Regions from separate parts of the Clostridium aromativorans genome, predicted to be linked through region 2. Evidence: a T-box and tRNA genes for the amino acid it is inferred to sense, from the RefSeq annotation. Region 2 holds a T-box; the other holds one or more tRNA genes.
The links. The T-box of region 2 lies ahead of thrS (threonine--tRNA ligase). A T-box ahead of a tRNA ligase gene usually reads a tRNA of that ligase, here a tRNA-Thr.
Positions count from the first base shown of each region.

Region 1: it has a tRNA-Thr gene. The T-box ahead of thrS (threonine--tRNA ligase) is inferred to sense a tRNA for this amino acid. The anticodon was not compared.

Region 1 is NZ_JAJJPB010000001.1:424,834-432,288, forward strand. It holds gene recD2 (SF1B family DNA helicase RecD2) at 1-1,018, opposite strand, end outside; gene metK (methionine adenosyltransferase) at 1,128-2,303, opposite strand; SAM riboswitch class I at 2,374-2,478, opposite strand; tRNA gene LN736_RS02030 (tRNA-Tyr) at 2,550-2,634, opposite strand; tRNA gene LN736_RS02035 (tRNA-Thr) at 2,640-2,715, opposite strand; tRNA gene LN736_RS02040 (tRNA-Val) at 2,737-2,812, opposite strand; tRNA gene LN736_RS02045 (tRNA-Tyr) at 2,820-2,904, opposite strand; tRNA gene LN736_RS02050 (tRNA-Thr) at 2,910-2,985, opposite strand; gene yyaC (spore protease YyaC) at 3,261-3,800, shown strand; gene mreB (rod shape-determining protein) at 3,824-4,855, opposite strand; gene spoIIID (sporulation transcriptional regulator SpoIIID) at 4,956-5,210, opposite strand; gene LN736_RS02070 (M23 family metallopeptidase) at 5,406-6,113, opposite strand; gene spoIID (stage II sporulation protein D) at 6,276-7,307, opposite strand.
Region 2 is NZ_JAJJPB010000001.1:32,161-39,615, reverse strand. It holds gene LN736_RS00180 (ABC transporter ATP-binding protein) at 1-591, shown strand, start outside; gene LN736_RS00175 (ABC transporter permease) at 584-1,747, shown strand; gene LN736_RS00170 (response regulator transcription factor) at 1,786-2,475, shown strand; gene LN736_RS00165 (HAMP domain-containing sensor histidine kinase) at 2,459-3,826, shown strand; tRNA gene LN736_RS00160 (tRNA-Cys) at 3,900-3,973, opposite strand; tRNA gene LN736_RS00155 (tRNA-Gly) at 3,983-4,057, opposite strand; tRNA gene LN736_RS00150 (tRNA-Phe) at 4,072-4,147, opposite strand; tRNA gene LN736_RS00145 (tRNA-Asp) at 4,151-4,227, opposite strand; tRNA gene LN736_RS00140 (tRNA-Val) at 4,234-4,309, opposite strand; gene ytxC (putative sporulation protein YtxC) at 4,560-5,462, shown strand; T-box leader at 5,528-5,753, shown strand; gene thrS (threonine--tRNA ligase) at 5,834-7,455, shown strand, end outside.

The DNA.
Region 1 (7,455 bases), 390 kb from region 2:
CTGTTATTATTTCTACACCATTTTTTACCGCTCCTTCAATAGCTTCTTTTTGAGAAGGTGCAAATTCAATGTGATTTACATTCTCAAAATTTTCAATCTCCTTATTTACATCAAAGCCTATATTCTCATAATTTGAAAAAGCTAGGGTTAAAATCTTTTTGGTTACACTCAATTCGCAATAGTAATATGCCATCGGAAACACACATAGTTTATCCTCATATTTTTCTAATTTTATTTTGCCATTTATTGAGTTCTCATATATATTCTTTTCTAATTCTTCTTCAGTTACTCCAAGTATATCTTTACCTTCCTTTATAAGTCTGTCTATGGGCATATAAGTATTTCCTAAACTACAAAACTGATTTACTACATACCTTATTCCGCTCTGTATCCTAAAATCAGAATTCTTTTCTATTCCAAGACTAGCAGCTATTCTATCGGCCGTTTTAAATCCTATCCCACCTATTTCTTCCGTAAGTATATAGGGATTTTCTTTTACCTTACGCACAGAATCACTTCCAAATTTCTTGTGTATTTTTACACACTGATTTGGAGTTACCCCATAAGTTTGTAAAAATATCATTATGTTCCTTATCTCATTTTGCCTGGAATAAGACTCTGCTATTAGAGCTATTTTTTTCTCTCCTATACCTTCTATTTCCCTTAGTCTATCTATGTTATCATCTAATACATGAAGAGTATCTTCTCCAAATTTCTTGACTATTTTTCTTGCAGTGACAGGTCCTATGCCCGATATTATTCCTGAAGCTAAATATCTTTCTATACCAGTAATAGTATTAGGCACTATTTCTTCAGAAACTTTAACTTTAAACTGACGCCCGAACTGAGGATGCAGTACCCATTCCCCCATGACCTTTAAATTCTTTCCCTCAGTTATATAGGGTATACAGCCTACTATAGTTACTATGTTCTCTCCTTCTTTCATTTTAGCAACTACATATCCATTGTCCTTATTTTGAAATATTACATCTTCTATAGTTCCCTGTAAATCCTGCATAGAATCTCTCCCATTTCAATATAACATATCATTTGAGTATAATTATAACACATCAATCCAATTTTAAAAAAGCTCTGTATAATTTATCATATACAAAGCTTTTGAATTTCTAAATATATTTTTTTATATCTTCGACTTTATCTAATCTCTCCCAGGGCAAATCTATATCTGTTCTTCCAAAATGTCCATAGGCTGCAACCTGTTTATATATAGGTCTTCTTAAATCCAAATCTCTTATTATAGCAGCAGGTCTCAGATCAAATACCTTTTCCACTATGTCAACTATTTTCTCCTCTGGCATTTTTCCTGTACCAAAAGTATCTATATTTATGGACACAGGCTTTGCTACTCCTATGGCATAAGCAAGTTGTATTTCCAATTTATCTGCCACACCTGCAGCTATCAAATTCTTCGCCACCCATCTTGCAGCATAGGCAGCTGATCTATCCACTTTAGTCGGATCTTTTCCCGAAAATGCTCCGCCGCCATGTCTTCCATATCCACCATAGGTATCCACTATTATCTTTCTTCCTGTAAGTCCTGAATCCCCTTGGGGTCCACCAACTACAAATCTTCCTGTAGGGTTTATAAGATATTTAGTATTTTCATCTAAGAAATCGGATGGTACAATTGGCTTTATGACATTCTCAATTATATCTCTTTCAATCTGTTCTTTAGTTTCCAATTCATCATGTTGGGCAGATACAACTATAGTGTCAACTCTAATGGGTTTATCGCCCTCATATTCTATAGTAACCTGAGTTTTACCATCCGGTCTTAAATAGTTCAAGATACCATCTTTTCTGACCTGAGAAAGCCTTTTTGCCAGTTTATGAGCTAGGCTTATTGGCATAGGCATGTATTCAGGAGTTTCATTAGTGGCAAATCCAAACATCATACCTTGATCTCCGGCTCCTATAGCATCTATTTCTTCCATTTGTCCTTTTTTTGCTTCTAAAGACTTATTAACACCAATTGCTATATCTGATGATTGTTCATCTATTGAAGTTATCACAGAACAAGTATCGCAATCAAATCCATATTTAGCCCTGGTATATCCTATTTCCTTTACAGTTTTTCTAACTATTTTGGGAATATCCACATAACACTTAGTCGATATTTCTCCCATAACCAATATCATGCCTGTAGTGGTAGCAGTTTCACAAGCTACTCTTCCATAAGGATCTTGTTCCAATATAGCATCCAGAATAGCATCTGAAATCTGATCACACATTTTATCCGGGTGTCCTTCTGTAACTGATTCAGACGTAAATAATTTTCTCACTTTCAATACCTCCACACTATATAAAAATAAAAACCTCTTCAAGTAAGAAGAGGTTAAATAATTAACTGCTCTCTTATCTTGCAAAGTCAACTTGCAGGAATTGGCACCTTGGCAAAATTTCTACTGGTTGCCGGGTTTCATCGGGCCATTTTCCCTCCACCTCTCTGGATAAGAGCTTTTATTATGAGCTTACAATATTTACAAAAAATCCTTATAAAATAAAAAACACTCCAATAGTGCTTTTTATGGTGGAGGAAGATGGATTCGAACCATCGAAGTCACTGACAACAGATTTACAGTCTGCCCCCTTTGGCCACTCGGGAATTCCTCCACATTTGGTGCTGGCAGTAGGCTTCGAACCCACGACCTACTGATTACAAGTCAGTTGCTCTACCTGCTGAGCTATGCCAGCTTATTTTGTTATATAAAATAATGGTGGGCACAACAGGGCTCGAACCTGTGACCCTCTGCTTGTAAGGCAGATGCTCTCCCAGCTGAGCTATGCGCCCACAGTATTGGTGGAGGAAGATGGATTCGAACCATCGAAGTCACTGACAACAGATTTACAGTCTGCCCCCTTTGGCCACTCGGGAATTCCTCCACATTTGGTGCTGGCAGTAGGCTTCGAACCCACAACCTACTGATTACAAGTCAGTTGCTCTACCTGCTGAGCTATGCCAGCTTATTTATATAAAACCACATTTTAGATAAAATATAAAGGCATTTAACGTTTAACGTAGTTTAGTATACATTTTTACAAGATTATTTTCAAATTTCATATTTGAGTAAAATTTAATATTAAACGTTTATTTCTCTGCCTACCTCGTTATTTCTTTTAAAATCATATACCTCTATTTTAGTCCTAATAATTTACATGATTTCATCATATAAATTATATATAGTGTTTGCTGTGAACATTATCCATAAGCATTGTATACATAAAAGAAGGTGAATATATTGAGTAAAATAAAATCCAATTATAAAAACCCACTGGCATATTACGATTTAGCCCATTTTTTAAAAGATCACATCAACAAAGACACCGTTATAGTGTGCATTGGTACAGATAAATATATAGGAGATTGCCTTGGTCCTCTAGTAGGTACCCTATTAAAATGCAAGCATTTTCCTCTACCCGTTTATGGTACAATACCAGAGCCAATACACGCTTTAAACATTGAAAGTAAGTTAAACGAAATAAAATTGCTTCACCCCAATAATAATATTATAGGAATTGATGCTTGTCTAGGTGATCATGAAGCCATAGGTGAAATACAGGCAAGAGATTTCCCTGTACACCCTGGCAAAGGAGTAGGAAAATCTCTTCCAAACGTAGGAGATTCATCAATAATAGGGATAGTAGACTCAAACAGCAGTGAAGATGTATTCAGCAATACCAGCAACATACGCTTAAACCTAATTTTAAATATGGCTGAAGTAATACTCTATTCATTGATTCACTCATACTACCTCTACTACAATAAGATATTATTATAATATATATGATTTTACTCTTTTATTTAATCTATTAAAGTTATGTCATCGCCTGTAAAAATAACTTCCATTTTATCCAAATATTCAAGAACTTTACCTGTACCTAAAGCTACACAGGATATTGGATCTTCGGCTACATAAACGGGCACACAGGTAACTTCCTGTATTAAATCACTTAAGCCATTTAGCAAAGCTCCTCCTCCAGTCATAACTATGCCCTTTTCCGCTATATCTGCAGATAGTTCTGGAGGAGTTTTTTCCAATACCGCCTTGGTTGTATCTGCTATAGCATTTACAGTTTCCTTCAAAGCTATTCTCATCTCTTTAGAAGATATTTCCATGTTCTTAGGAAGTCCAGTGATTAAATCTCTTCCCCTTATTTCCATGCTATTTTCTTCATCCTTGTGAAATGCAGAACCTATTTTTATCTTTAAGTTTTCTGAAGTTCTCTCACCAATCATCAATTTATGTTCTTTTCTAATATATTTCATTATAGCTTCATCAAATTTGTCTCCTGCTACTTTAATTGAAGCCCTTACCACTATTCCTCCCAGTGAAATTATAGCCACATCGGTGGTTCCTCCTCCTATATCAATTACCATACTTCCACTCGCTTTAGTTATATCGATTCCAGCACCTATAGCTGCAGCCAATGGTTCTTCAATTAAAAATACTTTTTTTGCACCTGCATTTTTAGCTGCATCGATTACAGCTCTTTTTTCAACTTCAGTAGCCTCGCAGGGAATGCAAACAACTATCCTTGGCGCTGACATTCTCTTCTTCCCACAAGCTTTTCCTATAAAATACTTCAGCATTTTTTCCGTTACATCGTAATCGGATATAACTCCATCTTTTAACGGACGAATTGCAACAATATTACCCGGTGTCCTGCCTATCATCTGCCATGCTTCTTCTCCCACAGCCAGCACTCTATTTTTACTCTTATCTATGGCAACCACAGAAGGTTCTTTTAAAATTACCCCCTTGCCTTTAATATATACAAGCACCGTAGCCGTACCTAAGTCTATTCCCATATCAGTTCCTATATTAAAAAACATCCCTTTTTTCACTCCTACTCTAACTTGCTTTTCATAATAAAATGTAAATACATTTACTATTAATTATAATATCATATTATAATTATAATGGGAATGTTTTTTAACCTTCAATAGCTTTATATTTCATTTTGGTGGCCTTTCCACCTCTTATATGTCTTTCTGCTTTATTATAATCCAATATACTCTTGGCCTCCTGGGCAACCTGTGGATTTATTTTTGGCAACCTCTCAGTCATATCTTTGTGTATAGTACTTTTACTGACTCCAAAAACTTTAGCGGTTTTTCTTATAGTAGCTTTAGATCCTATTATATATTTAGCAACTTCCATAACTCTCTCTTCAATATAATCTTTCAAACTCATTCAACTCCTTCATACAAAAATGTTATTATTCAAAACTTTCTATTATAAAATCGTTTAAACATTTTCTACGTAATTTAAAAAACTTTTAGTATATACTTGTCCTTCCATATATAAATATGCCCCTTTATACCTTAAAATTCATTGTATATGAGCCATTTCTCTATAAAACCTAAGAGAAATGGCCAAATATTAATATTTTATATATTTACCTGGATCAACAAATTCTTTTCCCTTCAAAACAGCAAAATGTAGATGATTCCCATATTTTTCATAGGCTGATCTCAAAGTAGTCTTGCCCACTATTCCTATAACTGCTCCCTTTTTTACCGTCTGACCTGCACTGACTTTAACGTTTGGATCTAAATTAGAATAAATGGTCTTCAATCCATTTTGATGATCTAATATGACTTCCACTCCATCTTGCGTTGCAGTATTTACCGCTTCTACTTTTCCATCCATTGCTGCAAATACTGGTTTCCCCAAATCTGTTTGTATATCATATCCTAAGTTGGGTCTGTATGTTCCAGTAGAATTCCAATATACCGGATCTTCTGAAAATCCTCTTGCAATAACTCCCTCCACTGGTTTTTGGAATGAAGTACTCATTGAATTGGATACTCCTTTCGAAACCTCCTTCTCAGCATTTGCCTGGCTGTTCTCTTTAACTTGAAGGGCATTGTCATAGCTTGAAGAAGGATTTTTATCCGCCTTTGCAGTTTGCTTAACCTGCTTTTGTTCTATGGCTTGACTTTTCTGCAGCTCAGCACTCTGTTCTTTATTGTTTTTTGCAGTCAGCAGTGCAACTGTTGCAACTATACAAAGACAAATAAATAATATTACGTAAAAACCCTCCTTTTTCAAAAAGTTAATCGCTTTATTTGAAAATTTTTTGTCCATATGAACACCTCCTTTTTGTAGTTTGTCCAGAGAATAACAAAAAATACATATTTTATAAATTTTTTTATAAATTTTTTGTAAAAAAAGGGAATGCTGTAAAACCGTTTTTAAGAATAGTTTTACAGCATTCCCTTTTGTAATATGCCGCATAGAATATTATGTTTACTTTAGAAATAAAGATACATTTTTTAAACTTATACCAGTATAATAATGACTTAAAATCTGCATGTAATTTTTACCCTCTTTAGCCATAGTATTGGCCCCCCATTGACTCATTCCAACTCTATGCCCATATCCCAGGCATTCAATATAAACCTTGTCTTTAAAATATACAGTAAAATTTGTAGAATTCAGCCCCATAATAGCTCTAAATTTAGTTCCAGAGATAGTAACCGAACCAAGTTTAATCTCCTTGACTGCTCCTCCTTCCGTTCTGTCCTGTACATTTACTTCTTTAGATAGGCTTTTTAAACTCAGTCCCGAGCTAGGATAATACATGTTTACCTTATCTACAAAGTTCTTATAGGACATTCCCACTGAAGTTTTATATTTATTATGTGCACTCTCTTCCTCTGGGCTTTTCACGCTCTTCAAATACCCCTCTCCTTCTTTAAATACATCTTCTGCATTTTCCGTCCTCCCTCCACTTATGGCAAAATAATAAGGTTCCATAACTAATTTACCCTTATAGGACAATACCTGCCCCGATGTAGCTTGTACAGCTTGTTCTATCTTATCCCAGTATTCTTCAGCTTTTGCCTTTGGCCAGGTATTCATCCTATTCTCTTTGCTTTGAAACACCTGACATGCCACAGTGTCACATACATCTGCTCCTGTATTACTCTTATATTTTTTCCCACCATATACTTCCATATGGGCAGCTCCAAAAGTTCTCGCTGCCACAGCTTGAGCTTTAAGGGCCTCTTTTGAAAATTCCGCTGGCATTTCACCTGCCACCACTCCCAGAACATAATCCTCCAAACTCATTTCTTCTATTTTATGTTTCTCGGTTATATACACTCTTATACTTTTTGAATTGTCATGATCTTCTCTGAATATTATATTTTTTGATTTCATTATAAATTCTGGCAGACTATCCCCTCCATTTTCTTTTCCCACTATGATGAAAGAAAGTACAATGATAAAAAGTACACTCATAAATATCAATATTGCAGATTTTTTTAAAAAGTTCATGATTTACCTCTCTACTATTCCACACCCATCTATATTTTCAATAGTATATTCTTATTATTATTACATCTAAAATATTCCAATCACAGACATATTTAAAAACCTCTATTAAAGCTGTACAATAATTCTGCAAATATAACTGCACATTAAA
Region 2 (7,455 bases):
ATAGAAGATGTCATAAAATATTCTAAATTAGGTTCAAAAATTGATAAAAAGGTAAAAACATATTCTCTGGGAATGAAGCAGAGGCTGGGGCTTGCCCAGGCGCTTATGGGTCGCATATCCCTTTTGATATTGGATGAACCTACAAATGGGTTGGATCCAATCGGGGTTGTGGAACTTAAAAATACTATAAAGATTTTAGCTGAGGAAAAGGGGGTAAGTGTTCTTATATCTTCACATATTTTAAGTGAAATAGAGAGTATATGTACAAAGGTTGTTTTTATAGATGAGGGTAAAATTGTGGGCGTTGAAAAAATAGGCAGCAATTCCAAAGCCAGTAGTGCAAAAAACATGTTTATAAAAACGAATTTATCTGAAAAGGCATCGGAAATTATAAAAAATATATTTGATGTAAAACTGTTGGAAGTAAAAAATGATGGAGTCTCAATTTTAATAAATACTGAATCATGTGATTTATTTACGGTATTGAAAAAATTACATGACAGCGGAATAATTGTGGAAGGTTGCTTTGAAGTAAAGCAAAACCTGGAAGATAAATTTATAAAGATGATGGGGGAAAATGGTGATGAATAGATATATATGGGAGGAATTAAAAAGGATAGTTGTTAAAAAGAAAATTTGGATTGTCATTGTCCTTATGGTTACAATTGGATTTGGATTGATAATCACCTTGAAAACAAATACTCTGGAAGCACAATCCCAGAAATATAAAGCTCTTCTTGTCAACCAAAAAATGGGCAGGGACAAAGCTGATTCAGAATTGAAAAAAGCCGAATTTTCCAGGGATATAGTGAGTACCCAGAAGGAGATAAAAGATAGAGAAGAGCAGCTCAATGAAATAAAAAATTATGATAAATCAAAATTGGATGAGCGAATTCAAAAATTGGAAAGGGAAAATAACCCTGAGAATGAATACAAGCTGCTTCAATTGAAATATGAGAAAAAATATAATATAGAAAAAAATGAGCTTATACCAAAGGGAATGTATTCAGCTATGGAAATTCTGGCGTATTTTATACCGGTGTTTTTTTTACTTATTCTCATTGTATTCTTGTCCGACATAGTGTCAGGAGATTACTCTCCGAACACAATTAAGAATTTGGTTACAAAACCTATTTCAAGGAAGAAAATCATTATGTCCAAGTTTGTTGCTGCCATAATCTTAAGTACAGGTACGTTGATTGTAAGTACCTTAATATTCATACTGGAAGGTGGAATTCACCTTGGCATTTCAGATTTAAGGCTGCCTTTTGATGTAGGCGCAAAGTATGTTTTTGACAGCTCTCTCATATTGAGTCCAATAACCTCACAGATGAGGTATGTAAATGGAAGCAGATCAATTATTCCCCTCTGGAGTGCAATTATTGAAATGGTGTTGATTGCAATAATTGTTTCAATAGCCATTGTATCAATAATTCTGTTTATATCGGTTTTATGCAGAAATTCACTTATTTCATCTCTTATAAGTTTTATGTTAATTGGAGGAACGGCCGTCTGGTATCTTTTTGGTTTTGCAGGCAGATATGTTGTATCGGCAAAATACGGGGTTTTGGTAAAATTTCTGCCTGTTCCATATATAGTTGACGTAATAAGCACATTGAGTGGTGATATTTCTGTGCAACTTACCAGTACCATAAATGTAGCTTTTATATTGATAACCTGTTTAGCATGGACTCTAGTCATGCTGTTTTTAAGCAGTTATGTTTTTGGCAAAAGTGATTTTGATTGAAAATACAAAGTGCTATAATTTTAAGTTGGGTGATTGATGTGAGGGAAAATATATTGATAATAGATGATGACGATGACATAAGAAACATGCTTATAAATTATTTTCAAAAGGAAGGTTATCCAGTATATAATGCTTCTGATGGAGAGAAAGGCCTGGAAATTTTAAAATCAAAGCCAGTCTCTCTGATAATTCTGGACATTATGATGCCCAAGATGGACGGATATACCATGCTGTCTAAACTCAGGAAATTCTCAAAATTACCTGTTATACTTCTCACTGCAAAAGATCAGCAAATGGACAAGATAAGGGGATTCATAGCTGGATGTGATGATTATATAGTAAAGCCCTTTGATTTTACGGAACTCTCTTTAAGGGTGCTGGCTGTACTCAGGAGAGCTAAAGCCGGTAATACCTTGCAAAACCATATGCTGAAAATTAGGGATATAGAAATAAATACCCTGGAGCATACAGTAAAAAAAGATAATGTGGAAGTTGTGCTTACTCCAAAGGAATATGAAATTTTGTACACGCTGGCATCAAATAGGGGACGGGTATATTCCACCAGGACACTCTATGAGATAATCTGGAAGGATACCTTTCTGGAAAATGACAATACTGTAACCATGCATGTTAAAAATTTAAGGAGAAAACTGGGAGATAGTGTTAAGCAGGGTAAATACATAAAAACTATATGGGGAGTAGGTTATAAAATTGAAAAGGATATTTAAACTCAGGAGTGAACTGGCTTTTTCTGCAGTTTTTTCGGTGATTATATCACTTGTACTTGCAGTTTTTTTGAGAGAATTTGTTTTGGGTTCTTTTTTGAATAGTTATAATGGCACTCCTGAATATATATATAAAAACATGATTGCCCCAGTTGAACAGGACTTGAAAAATATGGATATGAATAATTCCGGAAAATTACAAAAATATATGGACAGAGAATATAGTATGACCTATTTTATTTTTGTAGTGAGAAAAGATGGAGGGGTGATAGCTTCAAATAATAGAGAAATTAAAAGTATAGATAATGATCAGATTGAAAATGGAAAAAGAACATTTAAATTTTTAAATGCCCATAGAGATAATCTGGTTAAAATAACCAGGTGTGATTACCTAAAAGATGGGTATTATCTGTATTACATATATACTGGCTATGGTAAATTGGATAATAGCAATATTGTAGGTGTAATGGCAATTTTAATCTTCATAATTGTATTTTTCACGCTCATATGGAAACGCATATCTTATATATCCAAAATAAAATCAACAGTTAGAAGTATTGCCGAAGGCGATCTATCCGAAAGAGTCCCTCTTAAATATAAAAACGAACTTAGAGAATTATCTGAAGACATAAATTATATGGCTTCAAGGATTGAAGGAGAGGAGAAAAACAGAAATGAATTCTTAACCAATATATCCCATGATCTGAGAACTCCTTTAACTACTATACTGGGGTATATAGACATGATTAAAAATGGAAAATATGATTCGAAACGTGAACTTGAGGATTATATAGATATAATGAATAAAAAAGGATTGTATTTAAAAAGTATGCTGGATGATTTTTTCGAATATTCGAAACTGTCTTCTAAGGACATAATACTTGAAAGGCAATGTCTGGAGTTAAATGAATTGGCACGGCAGGTGGCTGAAGAAGAGGAAGATGAATTTATACGGAAAGGCTTGAAGCTTTCACTCAAATTACCTCAGGAATCTATTGGTATCAAAGCAGATCCCAATCTGTTTCTGAGGGCAGTGAATAATCTTTTAAGCAATGCGCTCAAGTATTCTAAAGATGGTACAATTGTTGAATTCAATGTAAGCAGGGAAAAATACAATGATAGTTTTTATTCAGTGGTTTCAGTATCAAATGTTCCTGAAACTCCAGTTGGCGATGAAGATATAGAAAATTTTTTTGAAAGACTGTATAAAGGTGATTTGTCCAGAAAAAAAGAGGGCAGCGGCCTGGGCTTGTCCATTGTAAGAGAAATAGTCAAACACCACGGTGGGTTTGTAAAGGCATGTAGGGAAAACGAGAAGCTGGTGTTTAAAATATTCATGGATGTAAAGTGCTAAAACTTAAGTGAATCGATAAAAAAGATAGTCTAGTTACTAAAATCTCAGTAACTAGACTATCTTTTGTTTAATTTGGAGGCGCCACCCAGATTTGAACTGGGGATGAAGGTTTTGCAGACCTCTGCCTTACCACTTGGCTATAGCGCCGTGTATAAATGGAGCGGAAGACGGGATTTGAACCCGCGACGTTCACCTTGGCAAGGTGACGCTCTACCACTGAGCCACTCCCGCACATTTAAAATAAATGGTGGCCAGACCAGGAATCGAACCAGGGACACGAGGATTTTCAGTCCTCTGCTCTACCGACTGAGCTATCTGGCCACATGGCGACCCAGAAGGGGTTCGGACCCTCGACCTCCGGCGTGACAGGCCGGCACTCTAACCAACTGAGCCACTGGGCCATAATATGGTGGGCACAACAGGGCTCGAACCTGTGACCCTCTGCTTGTAAGGCAGATGCTCTCCCAGCTGAGCTATGCGCCCATAAGCACATTATTACCACGACAATTCATATTATATATTGAGTTCTATATATTGTCAATACCTTGCATAAAAAAATCAGCCGGGCTGTAGTGGATTTCAAAATTGTTGCTAATATATTCTTATTTGGAATTTATTCTATATATTGATCAATATTTTGAAAATGTTGATTTTAGTATGTCGATATTTGACAATAGAAATTTGAATATAGATTTTGTTTAGATGCATACTATTTTTGAAGGGAGTGTGAATAATGCTGTTATTAACTATAGTTTACAATAAAGAAAGAGAAAATGTAATACAGGGAATCCAGGAATTAAAGGAATATTTTAGACATAAAGGTGTGCTTATTGGGATATATGAAAGTATAGAATCTGATACTCACTTCCTTAAGTTATTTTGTGATAGAGAAATTAATAGCAAACTTATGAATATATTCAATATGTATGTTGCAAATATTATATATGGTATAGTAATAGAGGAATTTTGTGAAAAAGATATCTTGAATTTTTTGTCTGATGAATATTTTTTTCTCAAATATGATGAATTGGAAGAAATCAAACTAGAAAGTATAAGAGTGCTAAAGGGCGAGATGAAAATTATAGATGATAATTCTATATCCTGTATAAATAAAAGAAATGAGATACTAGATAAAATATCAAGTTGTATAAGTGAGAACAATGAAATAAATATAGATGGATTTGTGACTTTTAGAATAAAAGAACTTTTAGACGATTTAGAAAGTATAGTTGATAAAGTAGTGGAAAAATATATGGTAAATAAAGAATATAATGAATTTATAAAGCTTTTAAAATATTTTGTAGAAATTCAGGAAAGTAAAATAGATTATTTAAGTATAATAATAGATAATAATGGTAAATATATAATAAGAGATAAAGAGCAGGATATAACAGAAAGCTTTTTTAGAGATTTAAAGGAATTAAATCGTAATAAAGATACAAATTCAGATTTAGATGATATTTTGATAAGTGCACTTATAACTACTTCACCCAATGAAATAGTAATTCACTGTGCTGAAAATTGTAAAAATCCAGAATTGATAAATACCATTGAAAAAGTTTTTACTGACAGAGTTAGATTTTGCAATAATTGCAGTACATGTGAGTCTATAAAAAATCATCTTAATAGAATATAAACTACAAAATTCTATTTTTTTATTGACATAATCATTTTGGAATAATATAATGAAGCCAAGTAGAAGTAAAAGCTATGAAAGGGAAGAGTAAATAGATCAATTGTTTTAAGAGAGAGGGATTGTGTGCTGAAATATCCCTTAAATGAAATCTATTGAAAACCACCCAGGAGTTGTATACTGAAGTTTTGTAAGTATTTCCGTTAGCCAGCGTTAAAGGTAGAGAGAATAGTATTTGTGATCTTTGCTTATACTATTAAGTTGGGTGGAACCACGGTAATACTCGTCCCAGTAGAGGGAGGAGTATTTTTTTATTTATTTTTATAGTTAAATAAAAATTCGAAATTAGAAAAGTTTGTAAAGGAGGAATAAAAATGATAAATATAAGCCTTAAAAATGGTAACAAAATAGAAGTGGAGAAGGGATTAAAGGTAATTGATGTGGCGGAAAAATTGAGTACTTCTCTGAAGAAAAAAGCGCTGGGTGCTAAGTTAGATGGTGAAGTAGTTGAACTCTATCATCCAATAAATGGTGATTGTAAACTTGAAATTCTCACTTTTGAAGATGAAGATGGTAAAAAAATATTGAGACACACAGTTTCTCACATACTTGCTCAAGCTATAAAAAGGCTGTATCCAGATGTTAAACTTGCCATAGGACCTGCCATAGATTCAGGATTTTACTATGATGTAGACGCAGATTTTTCATTTACACCAGAATTGTTAGTTAAGATTGAAAATGAGATGAACAAGATAGTAAAAGAAGATATCAAATTGGAGAGATTTGAACTTCCAAGGGCAGAAGCTATAAAATTTATGGAAGATAGAAAAGAACCTTATAAAGTGGAATTGATAAAGGATCTGCCAGAAGGTGAAGTTATATCCTTTTACAGGCAGGGTGATTTTGTGGATTTATGTGCGGGACCACATTTACCTTCTACTGGGAAAGCAAAAGCAATAAAACTCCTTTCCATAGCAGGTGCCTATTGGCGTGGAGATGAAAAGAACAAAATGCTCCAGAGAATATATGGGACTGCATTTGAAAAGAAAAGTGATCTGGAAAACTATTTGAAGATGATGGAAGAGGCTAAGAAGAGAGATCATAGAAAATTGGGCAAAGAATTGGATCTGTTCAGTATGCATGAAGAGGGACCTGGATTTCCATTTTTCCATCCAAAGGGAATGATAATTAGAAATGAGCTTCAAAACTTTTGGAGAGAAATGCATAGAAAAGCTGATTATGATGAAATAATGACTCCGATTTTGTTAAATGAAGGATTGTGGCATCAGTCAGGACACTGGGATCACTATAAGGAAAATATGTATTTTACCAAAATAGACGGTGAAAATTATGCTATAAAACCTATGAACTGTCCAGGATCTATACTTGTTTACAAGAGTGATATACGTTCCTATAGGGATTTACCTAAAAGGTATGGTGAAATGGGAATTGTCCATAGACATGAAAAATCAGGAGCACTTCACGGACTTATGAGGGTAAGGTGCTTTACTCAAGATGATGCTCATATATTTGTTGCGAGAGAGGATATTACCCATGAAATCACTCAAGTTATAAAACTTATAGACGATTTTTATAAGGTGTTTGGATTTGAATATTTTGTTGAACTTTCCACAAGACCTGAAAATTCCATGGGAAGCGAGGAGGAATGGGAAGCTGCAACTGAGGGCCTTAAAACTGCATTAAAGGTATCAGGGCTTGATTATAAAATCAATGAAGGGGATGGAGCTTTTTATGGCCCTAAGATAGATTTCCATTTGAAGGACTGCATTGGAAGAACATGGCAGTGTGGAACAGTACAGTTGGATTTCCAGATGCCAGAGAAATTTGATCTAACTTATATAGGGGCAGATGGAGAAAAACACAGGCCGGTTATGGTGCACAGAACTATATTTGGATCCATAGAGAGATTTATAGGAATACTCATAGAACAATATGCAGGGGCGTTTCCGGCTTGGCTTGCACCAGTCCAGGTAGA